One region of the Rhizobium sp. 768_B6_N1_8 genome, then DNA from elsewhere that is predicted to be linked to it. Evidence: predicted binding sites of a transcription regulator. Region 1 holds the regulator's gene; each other region holds the start of a gene.

Evidence for each region. Region 1 encodes LexA, which represses DNA repair genes until DNA is damaged. Its sites were predicted from a motif close to TGTTCNNNNTGTGTTCNG; they were not measured.
Region 2: a site for LexA is predicted at 2,417-2,434, ahead of AB8B33_RS23875 (2'-5' RNA ligase family protein). Genes of this name have one in related genera too.
Region 3: a site for LexA is predicted at 4,431-4,448, ahead of AB8B33_RS05930 (DUF5680 domain-containing protein). Genes of this name have one in related genera too.

The regions. Positions count from the first base shown of each region.
Region 1 is NZ_JBPWPV010000001.1:1,505,247-1,511,227, forward strand. It holds gene AB8B33_RS07735 (ComEC/Rec2 family competence protein) at 1-1,649, shown strand, start outside; gene lexA (transcriptional repressor LexA) at 1,630-2,355, opposite strand; gene AB8B33_RS07745 (VOC family protein) at 2,551-3,438, shown strand; gene kdsA (3-deoxy-8-phosphooctulonate synthase) at 3,435-4,283, shown strand; gene AB8B33_RS07755 (methyl-accepting chemotaxis protein) at 4,297-5,981, opposite strand, start outside.
Region 2 is NZ_JBPWPV010000001.1:4,719,066-4,725,046, reverse strand. It holds gene AB8B33_RS23890 (SDR family oxidoreductase) at 1-110, opposite strand, end outside; gene AB8B33_RS23885 (LysR family transcriptional regulator) at 402-1,298, shown strand; gene AB8B33_RS23880 (AAA family ATPase) at 1,635-2,354, shown strand; gene AB8B33_RS23875 (2'-5' RNA ligase family protein) at 2,611-3,111, shown strand; gene AB8B33_RS23870 (peptidase M14) at 3,182-4,243, shown strand; gene AB8B33_RS23865 (TIGR03364 family FAD-dependent oxidoreductase) at 4,348-5,478, shown strand; gene phnX (phosphonoacetaldehyde hydrolase) at 5,475-5,981, shown strand, end outside.
Region 3 is NZ_JBPWPV010000001.1:1,158,526-1,164,506, reverse strand. It holds gene AB8B33_RS05940 (MFS transporter) at 1-656, shown strand, start outside; gene dnaE (DNA polymerase III subunit alpha) at 698-4,195, opposite strand; gene AB8B33_RS05930 (DUF5680 domain-containing protein) at 4,509-4,970, shown strand; gene AB8B33_RS05925 (ABC transporter ATP-binding protein) at 4,974-5,657, opposite strand; gene AB8B33_RS05920 (lipoprotein-releasing ABC transporter permease subunit) at 5,709-5,981, opposite strand, start outside.

The DNA of each region.
Region 1 (5,981 bases):
GTGAGGCAATTCTGGAGTCGCTCTACCGCCTGAGAAGCGGCATCGGCGATCGGATTCGCTCCACACTACCCGGCGACACCGGGGCTTTTGCCGCCTCCCTCGTCACGGACGAGAGACGGGCGATCTCGGATGAAACGACGGAGGCGCTGCGGCAGTCCGGCCTTGCGCATATCATCGCGATCTCCGGCCTCAACATGGCGCTTTCCGCTGGCATCTTCTTTGTCGGGCTGCGCGTCATTCTCAGTCTTTTTCCCGGCATTGCCCAGGCGTGGCCAACCAAGAAGATCGCGGCGGCCGGTGCGCTTGCTGCGGTGACGGCCTACTATCTGATCTCGGGTTTTGCCGTCTCCGCCGAACGCGCCTTCATCATGATGGCGATTATGCTGGTTGCGGTCTTCTTCGACCGGCCGTCGATCAGTCTCAGAAACGTGGCGCTATCCGCTCTCGTGATCCTCGCGGTCTCGCCATCGGAGGGGCTAGGGCCGAGTTTCCAGATGTCCTTTGCCGCAACGCTTGCACTGGTCGCCGGCTACGACCTCTGGAAGGGGCGGCCGATGCGGGAGAATGCCTTTGCCAAGCTGCCGATCATGAAGCCCTTCTTCATGGTTGGTGGCTTCTTCGGTGGCGTTTTCCTGACGTCGCTGATCGGTGGTTTCTCGACGGCGCTGTTTTCGATCGAGCATTTCCACCGGCTGACTGCCTATGGCCTGCCGGCAAATCTCGCGGCCATGCCGGTCATCACCTTCATCGTCATGCCGGCCGGGATGCTGGCAATGCTGCTGATGCCGTTTGGTCTGGACGGCTGGCTATGGCCGGTGGCAGGCTTCGGGCTTGATCTGGTGATCACCATCGCAAAGGCAGTAGCGGGGTGGGGCGGCAACATAGATGTAGGCCGCTTGCCCGGCTGGTATTTCCCGACCGCCGTTTTCGGATTTCTGCTGCTGACCCTGCTCAGAACCCGGCTGCGGCACATGGGAACGGCAATTGTCGCGGTCTCGACGCTCGCTGTTGTCCTTCTTCCATCGGAGGCGATGCCCGATATCGCTATCTCCGAAGATGGCAGCCTGGTCGCTATAGTCGATGGAGAGGCGATGGCTTCGAACCGTGAAAAGCCGCCCGCCTTCATCTTCGAACAATGGCAGAGGGCCCTTGCCGTCGAAGAGCATCAGAAGCCAGTTATGCTTCAAGCTGCCAAGGCGCCCACTGCGCCTGATGGTCAAAGACTGCAACTGTCACCCGACCAACAGAATGAAGCCAGAGAGGCAATGAGACAGGCAGTCGCCATTAGCCCGCCGTCACGCTTCTCCTGCCTGAAGGGCGCCTGGTGCACCACTTTGCTCGTCAATGGAAAGAAACTGACCGTCATCGACAATGCTGCCTATCTCGGACCAGCCTGCGATACGGCTGATATTGTGGTGACCCCTGTCCGATTGCGCTTCGACCGCTGTCGTTCCGGCGCGCTGCTCTTTACCGGCGAGACGCTGCGCAAGACAGGTTCTGTCGAACTTCGATTCACCGATAAGGGAATTGAGGTCGCAACCGCATTCGACACATTGGGGCGACCCTGGATGCGCCACCGCGCCTATGATTGGCGCAGTAACACATTCGCAGACGCCAATCTGTCACCGGTCAGTGATAGCGGCGAATGAGGCCGACGAGCTTGCCCTGGACCTTGACGCGATCCGGCGGAAAGATGCGGGTCTCGTAAGCAGGGTTTGCTGCCTCGAGCGCAATCGATGCGCCCTTGCGGCGGAAACGCTTGAGCGTTGCTTCCTCGTCATCGACGAGCGCGACGACGATATCACCCGGATTGGCTGTGCTGCCATTGCGGATGATGACCGTGTCGCCATCGAAGATGCCGGCTTCGATCATCGAGTCGCCGCGAACTTCCAGCGCATAATGTTCACCGGAGCCAAGCATATCGGCGGGAACGGTGATGTCATGCGTATTGTTCTGGATTGCCGAGATCGGAACACCGGCGGCGATGCGGCCCATGACGGGAACGGAGACCGCATTGCCGTTATCGGCAGCGGGTGCTGGCTTCGCCGAGGCAGGAGGCGCCACGGGCTGGGGCTTGCCGAGGCTGCCCTCGATGACGCTCGGTGAAAAGCCGCGCCGAGGCTGCAGGCTCGGGCTGTAGGCTTCCGGCAGTTTGATGACTTCGAGCGCGCGCGCCCGGTTCGGAAGCCGGCGAATGAAGCCGCGTTCTTCGAGCGCCGTGATCAGCCGGTGAATACCGGATTTCGAGGCCAGATCCAGTGCGTCCTTCATCTCGTCGAAAGACGGTGGAACGCCTGACTCCTTCATCCTTTCATGAATGAAAAGAAGGAGTTCCTGTTGTTTGCGCGTGAGCATGGCGTCTCCCCAGTCTTGAAACAAATCCAGAACGGACACTATATGTTCCATATGTGTTCCGCAAGTAGCTAAATTTTCGTAAAACTTCTGTTCAATCTGTCGAGAATTTGATTTTTATCGCCCTTAGGCCTGTCTGGCCTTGTTTCACGAGACCTGCTGAAGCACATCTCCTTGTCACTGCTGGGAGAAGAACCGATGAGCCAAGACACGCTTCCGATCGATCATCTCGTTTTGCCGGTTACCGATATCGACCTTGCCCGCGAAAGGCTGGGCAAGCTGGGCTTTACCGTCGCGCCCGATGCCCGCCATCCCTTCGGCACGGAGAATGCCTGTGTTTTCTTTGCCGACAAAACCTATATCGAGCCGCTCGGTGTCGCGAGCGTCGAGGAGAGCGAGGTGACGGCACGTGAGGGCAATGTCTTCACGGCTCGCGATCAGGCTTTCCGCTTCCGCTGCGGCAGCGAGGGACTGTCCGCCATCGCCTTCGCCACCGCGGATGCAAAGCACGAACATGCTCGATTCGTGGAGGGCAGCATCAGTGCCGGTTCTGTGCTGCAGTTCGAACGCCCTGTGAAAATGCCGGATGGCACTGAGAGCATTGCCGGCTTCCGGCTCGCCTTCGCTGCCGACCTCCGGGCACCGGATTTCTTTCTCTTCGCTGTCGAGCGCATCAACCCGCTTCCTGCCGACCGCAACGTGCTGGAGACCCACGCCAATGGCGTGACAGGCATTGCCGAGATCGCTCTCGCAGCCCCCGAGCCGACAGCCTTCGGCGACTTCGTTCGCTCGGCGGCAAAAGCCGCTTCTGCTGGCGATACGAGTTTCGGGCTGGAGGTGCTTACCGGAAACGCAAAGATCAGCCTGATGACCCCGCAGGGGCTGGAGGCCTATTTCGATCTGGCGACGCCGGATATCGATCGCGGCCTGGGCGGCCGGGCAATCCTCTTTGCGGTTGGCGATCTGGCCGTGACAGAAGCGCATTTGGCTGCTAACGGGGTGACCTACACACGCAAGGGCAACCGTATTCTGGTGAAGCCCGCGCCCGGCCAGGGCGTGCTCTTCGCTTTCGAGGAAACATCATGAGCTCTACTACCAACTCCGTGGTGACGGTCGGCGAAGGCGCCGGCAAGGTCACTTTCTCCAATGCCGGGCGCCTGTCGCTGATTGCCGGCGCTTGCGAAATGGAAAGCCGCGACCATGCGTTCATGGTTGCCGGCACGTTGAAGGAACTGTGCGCCAAGCTCGGTATCGGGCTCGTCTATAAGACGTCTTTCGACAAGGCGAACCGCTCTTCCTTGTCGAGCAAACGCGGCGTCGGCCTTGAAAAGGGCCTGGAGGTTTTTGCCGATCTCAAGAAGGAACTCGGCATTCCGGTTCTGACCGACATCCACACTGAAGAACAATGCGCCGAAGTGGGCAAGGTCGTCGACATCCTGCAGATACCGGCCTTCCTGTCTCGTCAGACGGATCTCCTGGTGGCTGCGGCAAAGACCGGCCGCGTTATCAACGTCAAGAAGGGCCAGTTCCTGGCGCCTTGGGATATGAAGAACGTGCTCGGCAAGCTGAACCAGAGCGGCAATCCGAACATCTTGCTGTGCGAGCGCGGCGCTTCCTTTGGTTACAATACGCTGGTCTCCGACATGCGTTCCCTGCCGATCATGGCAGCAACCGGCGCCCCCGTTATTTTCGACGCCACGCATTCAGTCCAGCAGCCTGGCGGGCAGGGGGAAACCTCCGGCGGAGAGCGGCAGTTCGTGGAAACGCTGGCGCGTGCAGCCGTTGCCGTCGGCGTTGCCGGCATCTTTATCGAAACCCATCAGGATCCGGATAACGCGCCCTGCGACGGGCCGAACATGGTCTATCTCAAGGACATGCCGCGGCTTCTCGAGAAGCTTCTCGCCTTCGACGCGATCGCCAAGGCCGCCTGAACGGCAGGCAGCATCAGGCTGCCGCGCGGGACGGGCGCCTTTCCTCCAGTGCGAAGCGGGAGAGCATGCGCCCGAGATGGGACGCCTCGTTGCCGAGCTCCTGGCAGGCGGCGTTTGTCTCCTCGGCCATCGCCGCATTCTGCTGTGTCACCTGATCCATACGGTTGACGGCAGCGTTGACCTCGACGAGCGCGACCGACTGTTCTGAAGACGAGCGCACGATCGCTTCGGTCAGCGCCGTCACCTGCAGCACCTGGCGGTCGATATCGCCGAGTGCCTCGCCGGTGCGGTTGACAAGTGCCACGCCCGCGGAGACCTGCCGCGACGACGTCTCGACGAGAAGCTTGATCTCCTTGGCGAGATTGGCGGAGCGGCCGGCAAGCTCGCGGACTTCCTGAGCTACGACGGCAAAGCCTTTCCCTGCGTCTCCGGCGCGTGCTGCCTCGACGCCCGCGTTGAGCGCCAAAAGATTGGTCTGAAAGGCGATCTCATCGATGGCGTTGATAATATCGCCGATCCTGACCGCTGATTCCTCGATCTTCTCCATGGCGGTAACCGCTTCGCGAACGATCTCGGCGGAATGCGCGGCACTCTCCTTCGTGGCCAACATCATCGCATTGGCTTCCTGGGCCCGCTCCGAGGAGTTTTTCACCGTAACCGTGATCTGATCCAGCGCCGAAGCCGCCTGTTCGAGTGAGGCAGCCTGACTCTCGGTACGCTGTGCCAGATCAGTGGTGCTGAGTGCGATTTCGCGCGAACTGTCGCCGACCGTATTCGTGGCGGCATAGATGTCCTTCATGGCATCGGAAAGAATGATGATGCTGGTATTGAAGGTCTCGCGAAGCTTCTCATAAGTGTTGGCGAACTGCTCGTCGAGACGCACGGTCAGGTCGCCGCGTGAAAGACGCTCCAGGCCGGCGCTCAGGCTTTCGATGACGCGCTGGCGCGTGGCATTCTCCACGCTCTTCGATGCGTCGAGTTCTGCATCGCGGCGCATCTGTGCCTGCCGTTCCTCGTCCTGGTGCGCGCGGATGGCGTTCCGTTCTTCCGCCGATTCGCGAAAGACCGTGACTGCGCGCGCCATTTCTCCGATTTCGTCGGATCGTCTGACATAGGGAACTTCGCGGGAATAGTCGCCGCTCGCGAGGACCGCCATGTAGTCGCGCATCGCCGATAGCGGCACGATCGCGCGCCTGCGGAACATGTAGAGCCCGGCAACGATGAGCACGAAGGAAAGCGCGGCGGCGGACAGCGTAACGGCGGAGAGCAGTTCCGTCTGTTCGGCAGCCTGCTTTTCGGCATCCGCCTGGAAGGCGTTCGCCATCGCCACGAGTTCGTTCACGGCCTTTTCGTGAACATGAAAATTCGTCGCAAGCTTGAGGAGCGCCGGTTCGACGGCGGCCTTGTCGCCCTTGAGTATTGCAGGCACCGCCTCCTCATCCATGACTTGCCAGAAGGCGTCGCCCCTGACGAGAACGTCATCGAGAAGCTTGCGCTTGAGATCGGCGCTGAGCGGCGTTTCTGACCAATATTTGCGGCGGTCTTCATAAGCCGGCTTCAGAACCGTTCGGATGCGTTCGATATTGGCCGTTGCCGAGGCCGGCTGCTCGACGGCTTCGAGCGCGAGCATGTAGGGTTCGATGACATAGAGCGGCGGCGGGAGAATATCGGCGACGAGATCCTTGCCATAGATGATCT
Region 2 (5,981 bases), 3.2 Mb from region 1:
CCCGTGATGAAAACATAGGCGCCTTCTTCAACGAACCGCTTGGCGCTCGCCAGCGCCATGCCGCTCGATCCACCCGTGATGACTGCAACCTTACCCTCAAGCTTTCCCATGACTTTTCCTTTCAGACTCCGTATTTGGTCCTTCGGGGAGACCCCCCGAGACCCTCGAAATGGGTCTGCGGGCGTCGGGCGTTGAGTGCGGAAGCGCGCATATCGGTGGTGCGAAATCGATCCGGCTGGATGACTGACGCCAGCCCGCATATCGGTGTCCGCCGTTCGGAATTGCGCCCCGCTTGTCGGCATGGGCTATGATGACCGCCCGTGCTACTCACATAGGAGATGCTGTTCGACGTATTGGACACGGGCTTTGGAAGGCGCACCCGAGCGGTGCTGGATTGCACCATGATCGACTGGGATGACGTTCGCTACTTTCTTGCCGTCGCGCGCGGAGGCTCGGTGCGGGCCGCCGCCGAGCGCCTCGGGGTGAACCACTCGACCGTGCTGCGGCGCGTCGCCCAACTGGAGGAACGGCTCGGAGCCCAGATGTTCGAAAAGCTGCCTTCGGGCTACCGCCTGACGGCTGCAGGGGAGGAGGTCCTCGAGCTCGCTGACCAGATGGAGGCGTCGTCGCACCAGTTGGAGACGCGCGTCTTTGGCCGCGACCAGAGCGTGCGTGGGCTTCTGCGCGTGACACTGGCACCGCCCCTCGCGACACACCTGCTCATGCCGGACTTCTCCGATTTCGCGCGTCTGTATCCGGACATCGAGATGGAAATCTTGTCGTCCGGCGAGCTGGTAAATCTGACCAACCGAGAAGCCGACGTCGCGATCCGCGTCGTCTACGACCGCAAAACTCTGCCGCTCAATCTCCATGGCCTGAAGGGACCGGATATATTCGGCGGTATCTATATGTCCCGCGATCTGCTAGCCGCGTGGCGTGCGGGCGCGCCTGATCCCATCCGGTGGATCGTCATAAGCATTCATGGAATCCCGGACTGGGCCCACGAGGGTGAGGTTCGCACCGCCGAGGTTCCGTTCAGGGTCACGGACGGTGAGGCGCAGATCGTCGCGGTGCGGCAAGGGCTCGGGATCACGACGCTGCCGTGCTTCGTCGGAGATGCCGACCCGCTACTGGTGAGGGTGCCGGGTACCGACCTGCACATGTACGGAACGCTCTTCCTTCTCACACAGGGGGAGACACGCAAGACGAAGCGCGTGCGGCTCTTCACGGAGTTCGTATCAGGCAGGCTCGCCGCGTACGCTCCGCTTCTCGGGGGGCTATCCATATCGCGCGACTGACGCCCCGCAGGTCGCCTCGCGACGCTTGAAGCGCCGTCGTTCAATCCGCGCTGTTACGCCGTGTCACACCCGACGCGAGGGCCACACTACCGACGGCGACGGACTTCACCATCGCTGACGGTCTTTTTGGCAGGCTGGAGGCGCGGCTGACCTATTGCCCGCCCCTCAATGATTGCACCCAAAAAAATCAACCTCAGACAGCATGGCTAAACAGCGCCACGCAAGGTTGCTGTTTGACCTTTTCATCTCATCACTGTGAAAGTCGCTGTTCCTTAAAGCCCGAGACGCGTCTCTCCCAGGGATGACTGCCGCCAACTCATCAACCCGAGGTAATCGATGCCAATCATTACATTTGCGAATACGAAAGGAGGGGCCGGCAAGACAACGGTCGCTCTTGTTCTTGCCACAGAACTGGCTCGCCGTGGCCATCGCGTTTCCGTTCTGGATGCCGATCCCCAGCAGTGGGCCGGCCGCTGGCACCGTCTGACCGGCGACGCAGCCGAATTCGCCGTCATCTCCGGTGTCAGCGAAGATACTATCGAACAGCAGATCAAGGACCTCAAGAAGCGCGGTGGTTATATCATCATCGACTTGCCGGCCGGTCTGAGCCCGCTGATGGCGAAGGCCATCGGCTTTTCCGATCATGTAATGGTTCCGGTGCAGGGCTGCGCCATGGACGCGGTCGGCGGCGCCCAGGTGCTTGAGATCATGAAGCAGCTTGCTGCCCAGCATGATATCCGCATCCCGCATTCGGTCGTGCTGACGCGCATCAGTTCGATCATCACCACGCGTGCATTGCTGGCGGTCAAGGGTCTGCTCGCAAAGCAGCAGGTCAATGTCATCGACACGGCGCTGATCGAGCGTGCCGCCTATCGGGACATGTTCGTTTCCGGCGGCAGCCTCTACACGATGGACCCTGCCCGTGTCAGCAATCTCGACAAGGCGCAAGACAATGCCCGCTTGCTGGCAGACGATGTTCTTCGTCTCGCACCGCCGAAGGCAGCCCGCGCCAAGTCTTCCAAGAAGGCTGTTGAGCCCGTCAAAGACGCCGCTTAAGGAGCGTGAGCTTTGCCCCTTATACAGACGCCAGCAAACGGCTGCCCATCGGCAGCCGTTTCCGTTCGCGTTTTGTTCTTGACATAATAGCCAATACTGATAGGCTCCTCCTTGGTTAACAAGGAGGCGGGCGATGTAGTCCGTAGTTCAAATGCCTCATTTTCCACTCGATCCGAATGGCGCTGATCCCCGGAAATCAAGCCCTGTCGGGAAGCCTCACCACACGATCTTCTTCGCAGTTCGACCGACCCCCGAAGTGACATCCGGAGCACTGGAGGTCGCGCAATTCTACCGCGATGCCCATTTTCTGACTGGTCCTTCGCGCCCCAGCCCCGTGCTCCATGTCACGCTCAACGGCATCGGCTCTTACCGTCGGCTACCGGATGATATCGTATTCGGCGCGGAACAGATCGCCGCCGCAGTCCGTGCTGAACCCTTCGAACTTGTGCTCGACGAAGTTATGAGCTTCCGCCATCCGGGCCAGTCACAAGCCTTCGTCGTCTGCAGCAGACAAGAAAACGGGGCGCTGATGGACCTTAGGCGGCAAATTCAAGACGGTCTGTTCGAGGCCGGACTGCCCTATAATGTCGGCGGCCATCTGACGCCGCACATGACGCTGCTCTATGATCGCAAGACCGTTCTGCCTGAAAAGCTTGACCGACCTCTCCGGTGGACGATCCGGGAGTTCCTGTTGATCCACAGCATCTACGGGAAGAGCGAGCATCACGTCATCAACCGCTGGCCTCTGCTCGGCTGAGCTGCGCTTGCACCGCGGGTGGGGATTCGCATAAAACTCCCCACTCAATATGCACATGCGGAGCAAGACAGTGGACGTTTCAGAGATCATCATCCCCGGCGATACGCCCGGCATCGAATGGCGGTTGCCGGTCATGCGCTTCAGGGGAAGCAATCCGGCGGCGCCTAAGGTCTATATCCAGGCCGCATTGCATTCCAATGAACTGCCGGGAACCGCGCTGGCGCATTTTCTCTGCCTTCAACTCAGGCAATCAGAAAGCGAAGGATGGATCGCCGGCGATATCACGCTCGTGCCGCAGGCAAATCCGATCGGCGCGGCGCAATCTCATTTCGGCGAGTTGCAGGGCCGTTTCGATTTGGGATCGCGGACCAATTTCAATCGGGACTTTCCGCTGATCTCGGTTCGCGACCGGGAGGAATTGCTTGGCGGCCTTGATGATTATCCGGCTACGGATCGATTGAAGCGAGAGCTGATTCATATGGCGCTCGGGGCCGATCTGGTGCTCGATCTGCATTGCGATGATGAATCGCTGCAATATGCCTATATCGACGAAGCCTTCTGGCCGGAGGCAGCGGACCTTGCCAATGCGCTCGACATGGAAGCGGTGCTGCTTTCGGATGGCGAAAGCTCCGCCTTCGAAGAAGCGGTCGGTTTTGCCTGGAAATATGAGGTGCCGGGCGAGCGTAAGGCCAAGCTTCCGGGCAAGCTTTCGGTGACGGTGGAACTGCGCGGCCGCCGCGACGTCTATCCCGATATGGCCGAGAAAGACGCCGAAGGCCTGCTGCAGTTCCTGATCGGGCGCGGTGTTGTCAACGGCGGGGCAGCCGGAGACAAACCCTTCTCCGGACCAGCCGTGCCGCTCGACAATGTCGAGATCGTGCGTGCGCCGCAGGGCGGTACCGTGCTCTTCCACCGCAATATCGGCGAGCGTGTCTCGGAAGGAGAGCTTCTGGCGACGATCGTCACCCGGCCCGGTTTTACCGAGGGCGATATCGACATCCGGGCGCCGCAGGACGGACTGCTGCTGACCCGCACTTCCGACCGGCTGGTGCGCCGGCGCGGCGACCTGATGAAGATTGCCGCCGACAAGCCGAGCAAGGCAACGCGAAAGGCCGGCACGCTGGAAGACTGAACCAGCGTTCTTTTCCACACGCGGATGTAAGGCTCCGCGCAACTGTCACACAGGCTTCAAGAAAATCCGCCAAGCCGTTGCAGACATGTTGCGAAGGAGCTTTTATGCCGCATTACGACATTGCGATCGTCGGCGCGGGAATTGTCGGGCTGGCGCATGCGCTGGCGGCGGCAAAGCGCGGCAAACGGGTCGTCGTTATCGACCGCGACGCACAGGCAAATGGCGCCTCGGTGCGCAATTTCGGCTTTGTGACGGTGACCGGCCAGCAGGCCGGCGACTGCTGGAATAAGGCACGCCAGGCCCGCGATATCTGGGCCGAGATTGTCGACGACGCCGGCATCGACGTCCTGCAGCGCGGGCTGCTCCTTGCCGCAAGGCTCGACGAATCCGAAGCCGTGATCGACGCCTTCCTGCGCACAGAGATGGGCGAAGGCTGCGAAAGGCTGACGATCGAGGAGGCGCGGCGGCTTGTGCCGGCACTGCGGCCGGAGGCGGGGCGCTTCACACTCTATAGCCCACATGAACTGCGGGTCGAATCCCGCACGGCCGTTCCGCTGCTCGCCCGCTATCTCGAAGTCAAATATGGCATTGAGTTCCGCCGCTCGACAGCAGTGAGCGCCGTCGAGCCGCCCCGGATCGAGACGTCAACCGGCCTGATCGAGGCGGAGACGGTGGCTGTTTGCCCCGGCGACGATTTCAAGAGCCTGTTTGCGGATCGGATCGCTGCATATAACGTGACACGCTGCAAGCTGCAGATGATGCGTGTCGTGCCGGCGCAACGGGTCTCGCTCAGCACCGCCGTCATGTCTGATCTCGGTCTCGGGCGTTATCTCGGTTATGCCGAATTGCCTGAGGCGACCGCCCTGAAGGCGCGGCTTGACCGGGAATTCAAGCCGGAGCGCGAGAACGGCATCCACCTGATCATTACGCAGTCGGAAGACGGATCGCTGATCGTCGGCGACAGCCACCATTACTCCGAAACGCCCGATCCCTTTGGGCTGGAGCGGGTTGACCGGCTGACCCTCGACGAGATGGATGCCGTGCTCAACCTGCCTGGTCGCTTCATCACCGAACGCTGGATTGGCACCTATGCCTCCGCCCCGGACCGCTGGCGGTTCACCGACAAGCCTTCCGATGCGCTGCGCATCGTCGTGGTGACGGCAGGCTGCGGTGCCTCGACCGCCTTCGGTATCGGCGAGGAAACCATCGAAGATCTTTACGGGAGCGCAGCATGACGCAATTCAAGGCAGTGGTCTTCGACTGGGCCGGCACGGTCATCGATTTCGGCTCCTTCGCACCGATGGGCGCCTTTGTAGACACCTTCGGCAAGTTCGGCGTCGAGGTGACGATTGCCGACGCACGCAAGCCGATGGGGCTCCCGAAGCGTGCGCATATCGCAGCGATGTTGGCCGAACCGCATATCGCCGCCCGCTGGCAGGCGGCACAAGGCGCGCTTCCGGACGAGGCGGCCATCGACCGCGTTTACGACCTCTTCGTGCCGCTCAACGAAGCTGTCGTGACCGATTACTGCGCGCTGGTGCCCGGTGCGATCAAGACGATCGAATACCTGCGCGAACGGCAGATGAAGATCGGCTCGACGACAGGCTATACGCGCTCGATTATGGAGCGCGTGCTGCCGCTTGCCGCTGAACAGGGTTATGCACCCGATAATCTGATCTGTGCCGACGATCTGCCGCTTGGCCGGCCGACGCCGATCGGCATGTACAAATGCTTCCTC
Region 3 (5,981 bases), 350 kb from region 1:
CGCGGGCGCCGCTGGTACGGTTCGGGATCTTCCGGTCTGCCGCCTTGGTACAATCCAACCTCGGAGCGATGCTCTTCACCGGCGCCTTCTTCGGCTTCCAGTTCATCGTCTCGCTCTACCTGCAGGAACTGCTCGGCTGGTCCTCTTTCGAAACCAGCCTCGCCCTCATCGTCATCGGCATGGACGCCATTCTGGCGCCGCTGCTGACGCCCCTGCTCGTCGAGCGCTTCGGTAATGGACGCGTGGTGCTTGGCGGCTTTGCTTTTGCCATCGCGGGCTACGCGCTCTTCCTTGGTATGGGGCTCGACTGGACTTATGCGGCGATGCTGCCGTCGACGATCCTGCTCGGCCTGGCCTTCTCGCTTGGCTACGGCCCGCTGACGATCATTGCGACTGAGGGTATTGCCGAAAACGAACAGGGACTGGCAAGCGGGCTGGTGAATACGTCGTTCCAGTTCGGCGCGGCACTCGGCCTCTCTGCCGTCAGCGCCGTCGGCACACTTGCTCTCGGCGATGGAGACAGCCCATCCGAACGCCTGGAAGCGCTGCGCACCGCCTTGCTGGTGCCGGTAGCGGCGACGTTGATCGGCATGGTCATCATGGGCTTCGGCAGAGGCCGCTGCGCGGATGCATCCTGCCGTCTGCAGGCCGGCTGAAAAATAATGGCGACCGGTGCACTGCCGGTCGCACTTTTCGTTCAGACGAGTTCGACGTCGACGACGCCAGGAGCAGCCCGCAACGCAGCTGCGATCTCGGGCGTGATGCGATATTTCTCTTGCAGCACCACTTCGACCTCGCGCTTGCCCTCCTCCTTGATGACGATGAAGGAGACGAGGCCGTCGCCCTTGGCGTTCAGATGTGCGGCGACGGCGCGTAGCGGGCCGGAGTCGCGGACATAGACGCGTAGCGCCTTCTGCATCTGCAGCGACTTTTCCTCCAGCGACTGGATGGTCTGCAGACGCAGGCTGACACCTTCCGGCCGCTCTTCGCCGATCGCGGTGATGACGAAGGATTTCCCGGGCTCGAGTATGTCACGATACTGGTTCAGCATTTCGGAGAAGAGCACGGCTTCATACTGGCCGGAGGAATCCGAGAAGACGATGATGCCCATCTTGTTGCCGGTGCGCGTCTTGCGCTCTTGCTTGGAAATGACGGTGCCCGCCAGTCGCCCGTTCGCAGCACCTTGCTTCACCGCCGTCGAGAAATCCGCGAAGGTCTGTACGCGCATCTTCTGAAGGATGTTGTTGTAGCTGTCGAGCGGATGGGCGGTCAGGTAGAAGCCCAGCACCTGGAACTCCTTGAGTAGCCGCTCGGAGGCAAGCCAGGGCGAGAATGGCGGCAGGGCGATCTTTTCCGGGCCCGAGGATAGGGCACCGCCGAAAATATCCGACTGGCCGCTCAGTTTGTTTTCCTGGGCGCGCTGCGCATAGCCGAGCACGCGGTCGAGACCGGCCGAAAGCTGGGCGCGATCCAGGTTGAAGCAATCAAAGGCTCCGGCGTAGATCAGGCTTTCCAGCACGCGGCGGTTCACCTGGCGCGGATCGATCCGCAGGCAGAAATCCTCGATGCTGGCAAAGGGCTTATCGCCGCGCATTTCGACGATGTGATCGACAGCGGATTCGCCGACACCCTTGAGAGCCGCAAGCGCGTAATAGATACGGTTATCGCCGGTCTCGAACTGGCGGAAGGAGGTCTGGACGGAGGGCGCGATGACCTCGATGCCCAGGCGCTTGGCATCCTGGCGGAAGTCGTTGACCTTTTCGGTGTTCGACATATCGAGCGTCATCGACGCGGCCAGGAATTCGACCGGATAATGCGCCTTCATATAGGCCGTCTGATAGGAGACGATGGCGTAGGCGGCAGCGTGCGACTTGTTGAAGCCGTAGTTTGCGAACTTTGCGAGCAGTTCGAAGATGTTGTCGGCCTGCGGCTTCGACACGCCGTTCTGGACCGCGCCAACGACGAAGCGCTCGCGCTGCTGGTCCATTTCTGCCTTGATCTTCTTACCCATGGCGCGGCGCAGAAGATCGGCTTCGCCAAGCGAATAGCCCGACAGGACCTGGGCGATCTGCATCACCTGCTCCTGGTAGACGATAACGCCCTGCGTTTCCTTGAGCAGATGATCGATCATCGGATGGATCGATTCCAGCTCTTCATCGCCATGCTTGCGGGCATTGTAGGTCGGAATGTTTTCCATCGGACCCGGGCGATAGAGCGCGACCAGCGCGATGATGTCCTCAATGCAGTCTGGCTTCATGCCGATCAGTGCCTTGCGCATGCCGGCACTTTCAACCTGGAACACGCCGACCGTCTCGCCGCGCGAAAGCATCTCGTATGTTTTCTTGTCGTCGAGCGGGATCTTGGGAAGATCGACCTCAATGCCGCGCTTCCTGCAGAAGTCGACAGCGACCTTGAGCACGGTCAGCGTCTTCAGGCCGAGGAAGTCGAACTTGACTAGACCGGCCTGTTCCACCCACTTCATGTTGAACTGGGTGACCGGCATGTCGGAACGCGGATCGCGGTACATCGGCACGAGCTTCGACAGCGGGCGGTCGCCGATCACGATGCCGGCGGCATGGGTCGAGGCGTGGCGGTAGAGGCCTTCGATCTTCTGGGCGATATCCAGGAGGCGGGCAACCACCGGTTCCTTGGCTGCCTCTTCCTGCAGCTTCGGCTCTTCCTCGATCGCCTTGGAAAGCGGCGTCGGGTTTGCCGGGTTGTTCGGCACCAGCTTGCAGATCTTGTCGACCTGACCGTAGGGCATTTCCAGCACGCGGCCGACGTCGCGCAGCGCGGCGCGCGCCTGCAACGAACCGAAGGTGATGATCTGCGCCACCTGCTCGCGACCATATTTCTGCTGCACGTAGCGGATCACCTCTTCGCGGCGGTCCTGGCAGAAGTCGATATCGAAGTCGGGCATCGAGACGCGTTCCGGATTGAGGAAGCGTTCGAAGAGCAGCGAGAAACGCAGCGGATCGACGTCGGTGATCGTCAGTGCATAGGCGACGAGCGAACCCGCACCTGAACCGCGGCCGGGACCGACCGGAATATCATGCTGCTTGGCCCATTTGATGAAATCCGCAACGATCAGGAAGTAGCCGGGAAACTTCATGCGCTCGATGACGCTGAGCTCGAATTCCAGCCGTTCACGATAATCCTTCTCCTCGTAGCCGGCCGACATTCCAAGCTCGGCAAGGCGCATGTCCAGCCCCTCCTCCGCCTGGCGGCGAAGTTCGAGCGATTCTGCGCGCTCGGCCTCCTCGGGATCATCGGTCGCGCCGGTGAAGCGCGGCAGGATCGGCTTGCGGGTCTTCAGAATGAAGGAACAGCGCCTTGCGATCTCGACGGTATTATCCAGTGCCTCAGGCAGATCCGCGAAAAGCTTTTCCATCTCAGCACGGCTCTTCAGATAATGGTCCGGCGAGAGGCGGAAGCGGCTGTCGTCGGAAACGATCGCGTTGTGCGCCACCGCCATCAGCGCGTCATGCGCGTCGTAATCGTCTCGTGTTGGGAAGAAGGCCTCGTTGGTCGCCACCAGCGGCAGATCATGCTTGTAAGCAAGGCCGATGATCTTCTGTTCGTGCCGCTTGTCGTAGGTTCCGTGCCGCTGCAGCTCGACATAGAGCCGGTCACCGAAGAGGCGCTTCAGCGCCAGCAGCCGCGTCTCTGCCGCAGCAGCATGGCCGTCCTTAAGCGGCATGTCGACAGGGCCGGTCGAGGCACCGGTCAAAGCGATCAGCCCCTCGGTACCGATTTCCTCCAGCCAGGAGGAACGGATATGGACAGCCTGATTGCTCTCGCCGCCGAGATAAGCGCGGCTGACGAGATCGACCAGCCGCTCATAACCTGCGTCCGTAGCGGACAGAAGCACGATCGAAGGCAATTTGACCAGCGCCTGCTGACCGCCCCGCTTCTCGGTGTCGAGGCCATCTTCCATGTCGATCGACACCTGGCAGCCGATGATCGGCTGCAGACCGTCGTCCAGCGCCTTCTGGGAAAATTCCAGGGCGACGAAAAGATTGTTGGTATCGGTGATGGCGATTGCCGGCTGGCTGTCGCCCGATGCCTTGTAGAGGATCTTTTTGAGGGGCAGCGCGCCCTCGAGCAGCGAATAGGCGGAGTGGACCCTCAGATGGACGAAGCCCGGTTTCCCGCCGACGACTGCGCCAGCAGCACCTTTTTCCGCATCCGCCATGATCTGCCTTTCGAACCGCCTCACTGAAGAGTGCGCATTGTCGGCATTGTCGGCGATTCTGTCCAGAAAAAGTCCTGCTTCGGGACCGCATGGCTGCCATGCGATCCCCTGAATTCTTACATTGCCATGACGATCAGCGAGAAGCTGGTAATGAACATTGCGATGGAGGTGAATGCTGCGATATCACGGATCATGTCAGTCATTTGGCTCTCCTTTTGCTCTTATGTTTTTAATTTGTTCCATGTATGTTCTGTTGTCAACAGGTTTACCCCCCGCTTCTGCGGGACATGGTTAACATCGGAGCAGTGGGACGATGGACACGCAGGAACTCAACGGCTTCATTGTCGAAGCCAAATCGCAGACTTATGTTGCCGGCGCCAAGGCACAGCCTTCCTATCGGATCGGCGCCCATGACCTCGGCTACAAGCGCGGCATCTGGCGCTATCTCGACAGCTATTTCGGCGGCACGGATTTTGCCGGTCAGGAAGTGGTGTGGCTGGAGGAAAAGCCGGTGTGGGCGATGAACTATTTCGGGCGGATCATCGAGCCCGGGATCATCGACGGAACTGTCGCCGGCACGATCATTAGCGCCGCGCTGTCACAGCTCTACAAACAAGGCCGCTTCCTCGGCGGCATGGTCTTCGATCATTCGCTGGGGCGCTATGTCGATACGAGCGAAGGCGACTGCACGCATTTCCGTGGCCATGAATTCATCCTTGTCGATGGTCACAAGGCCTATGAGCTCGATTATCGCGGCGGGCTGATTATCCCCTGATAATCAGAAATCCACGACCTTGCCGTCGGAGATCGTCACGCGCCGGTCCATGCGCCGGGCGAGCTCGTGGTTGTGTGTGGCGATCAGCGCGGCAAGGCCGGACTGACGCACCAGAGCCTCGAGAGCGTCGAAGACATAGCTGGCGGTTTCCGGGTCGAGATTGCCGGTCGGCTCGTCGGCCAGAAGCAGGCTCGGTGCATTGGCAACGGCGCGAGCGATTGCCACGCGCTGCTGCTCGCCGCCGGAAAGCTCGCCCGGGCGATGCGTACCGCGGTGGCCGATGCGCATGTAATCCAGAAGCATCTTTGCCCGCTCGCTCGCTTCCTTCCATGAGAGACCGGCGATGAGCTGCGGCATCATGATGTTCTCCTGCGCCGAGAATTCCGGCAGCAGGTGATGGAACTGATAAACAAAGCCGATCTCACCGCGGCGGATGGCCGTGCGCTTGTCATCGGAAAGGCCATCACAGGGGCGACCGTTGACCATTACCTCGCCGCCGTCAGGATGCTCCAGCAGCCCTGCGACATGCAGCAGCGTCGACTTGCCGGTGCCTGACGGCGCCACCAGCGCCACCATCTCACCGCTCGACAGGGTGAAATCCGCACCCTTGAGGATGGTCAGCAGCGTTTCGCCCTGCCCGTAATGGCGCTCGACGCCCGAAAGCTTGAGAACGACGTTGCGTTTCATGAATGCGGCATTCCTTGGATTGGGCCGGGGATTTGACCTTGGATCACGGCCCTATTCGTAACGAAGGGCCTGGACGGGGTCGAGGCGGGAGGCGCGCCAGGCGGGGAAGATCGTCGCGATGAAGGAGAGCGTCAGCGCCATGATGACGACGGACACCGTTTCGCTCACATCCATTTCCGCCGGAAGCTGGCTCAGGAAGTAGAGCTGCGGATCGAAAAGCACCGTGCCAGAGACCCATGAGAAGAACTGGCGGATGGACTCGATGTTGATGCAGACGAGCACGCCGAGCAGCACGCCAGCGATCGTGCCGACAATGCCGATTGC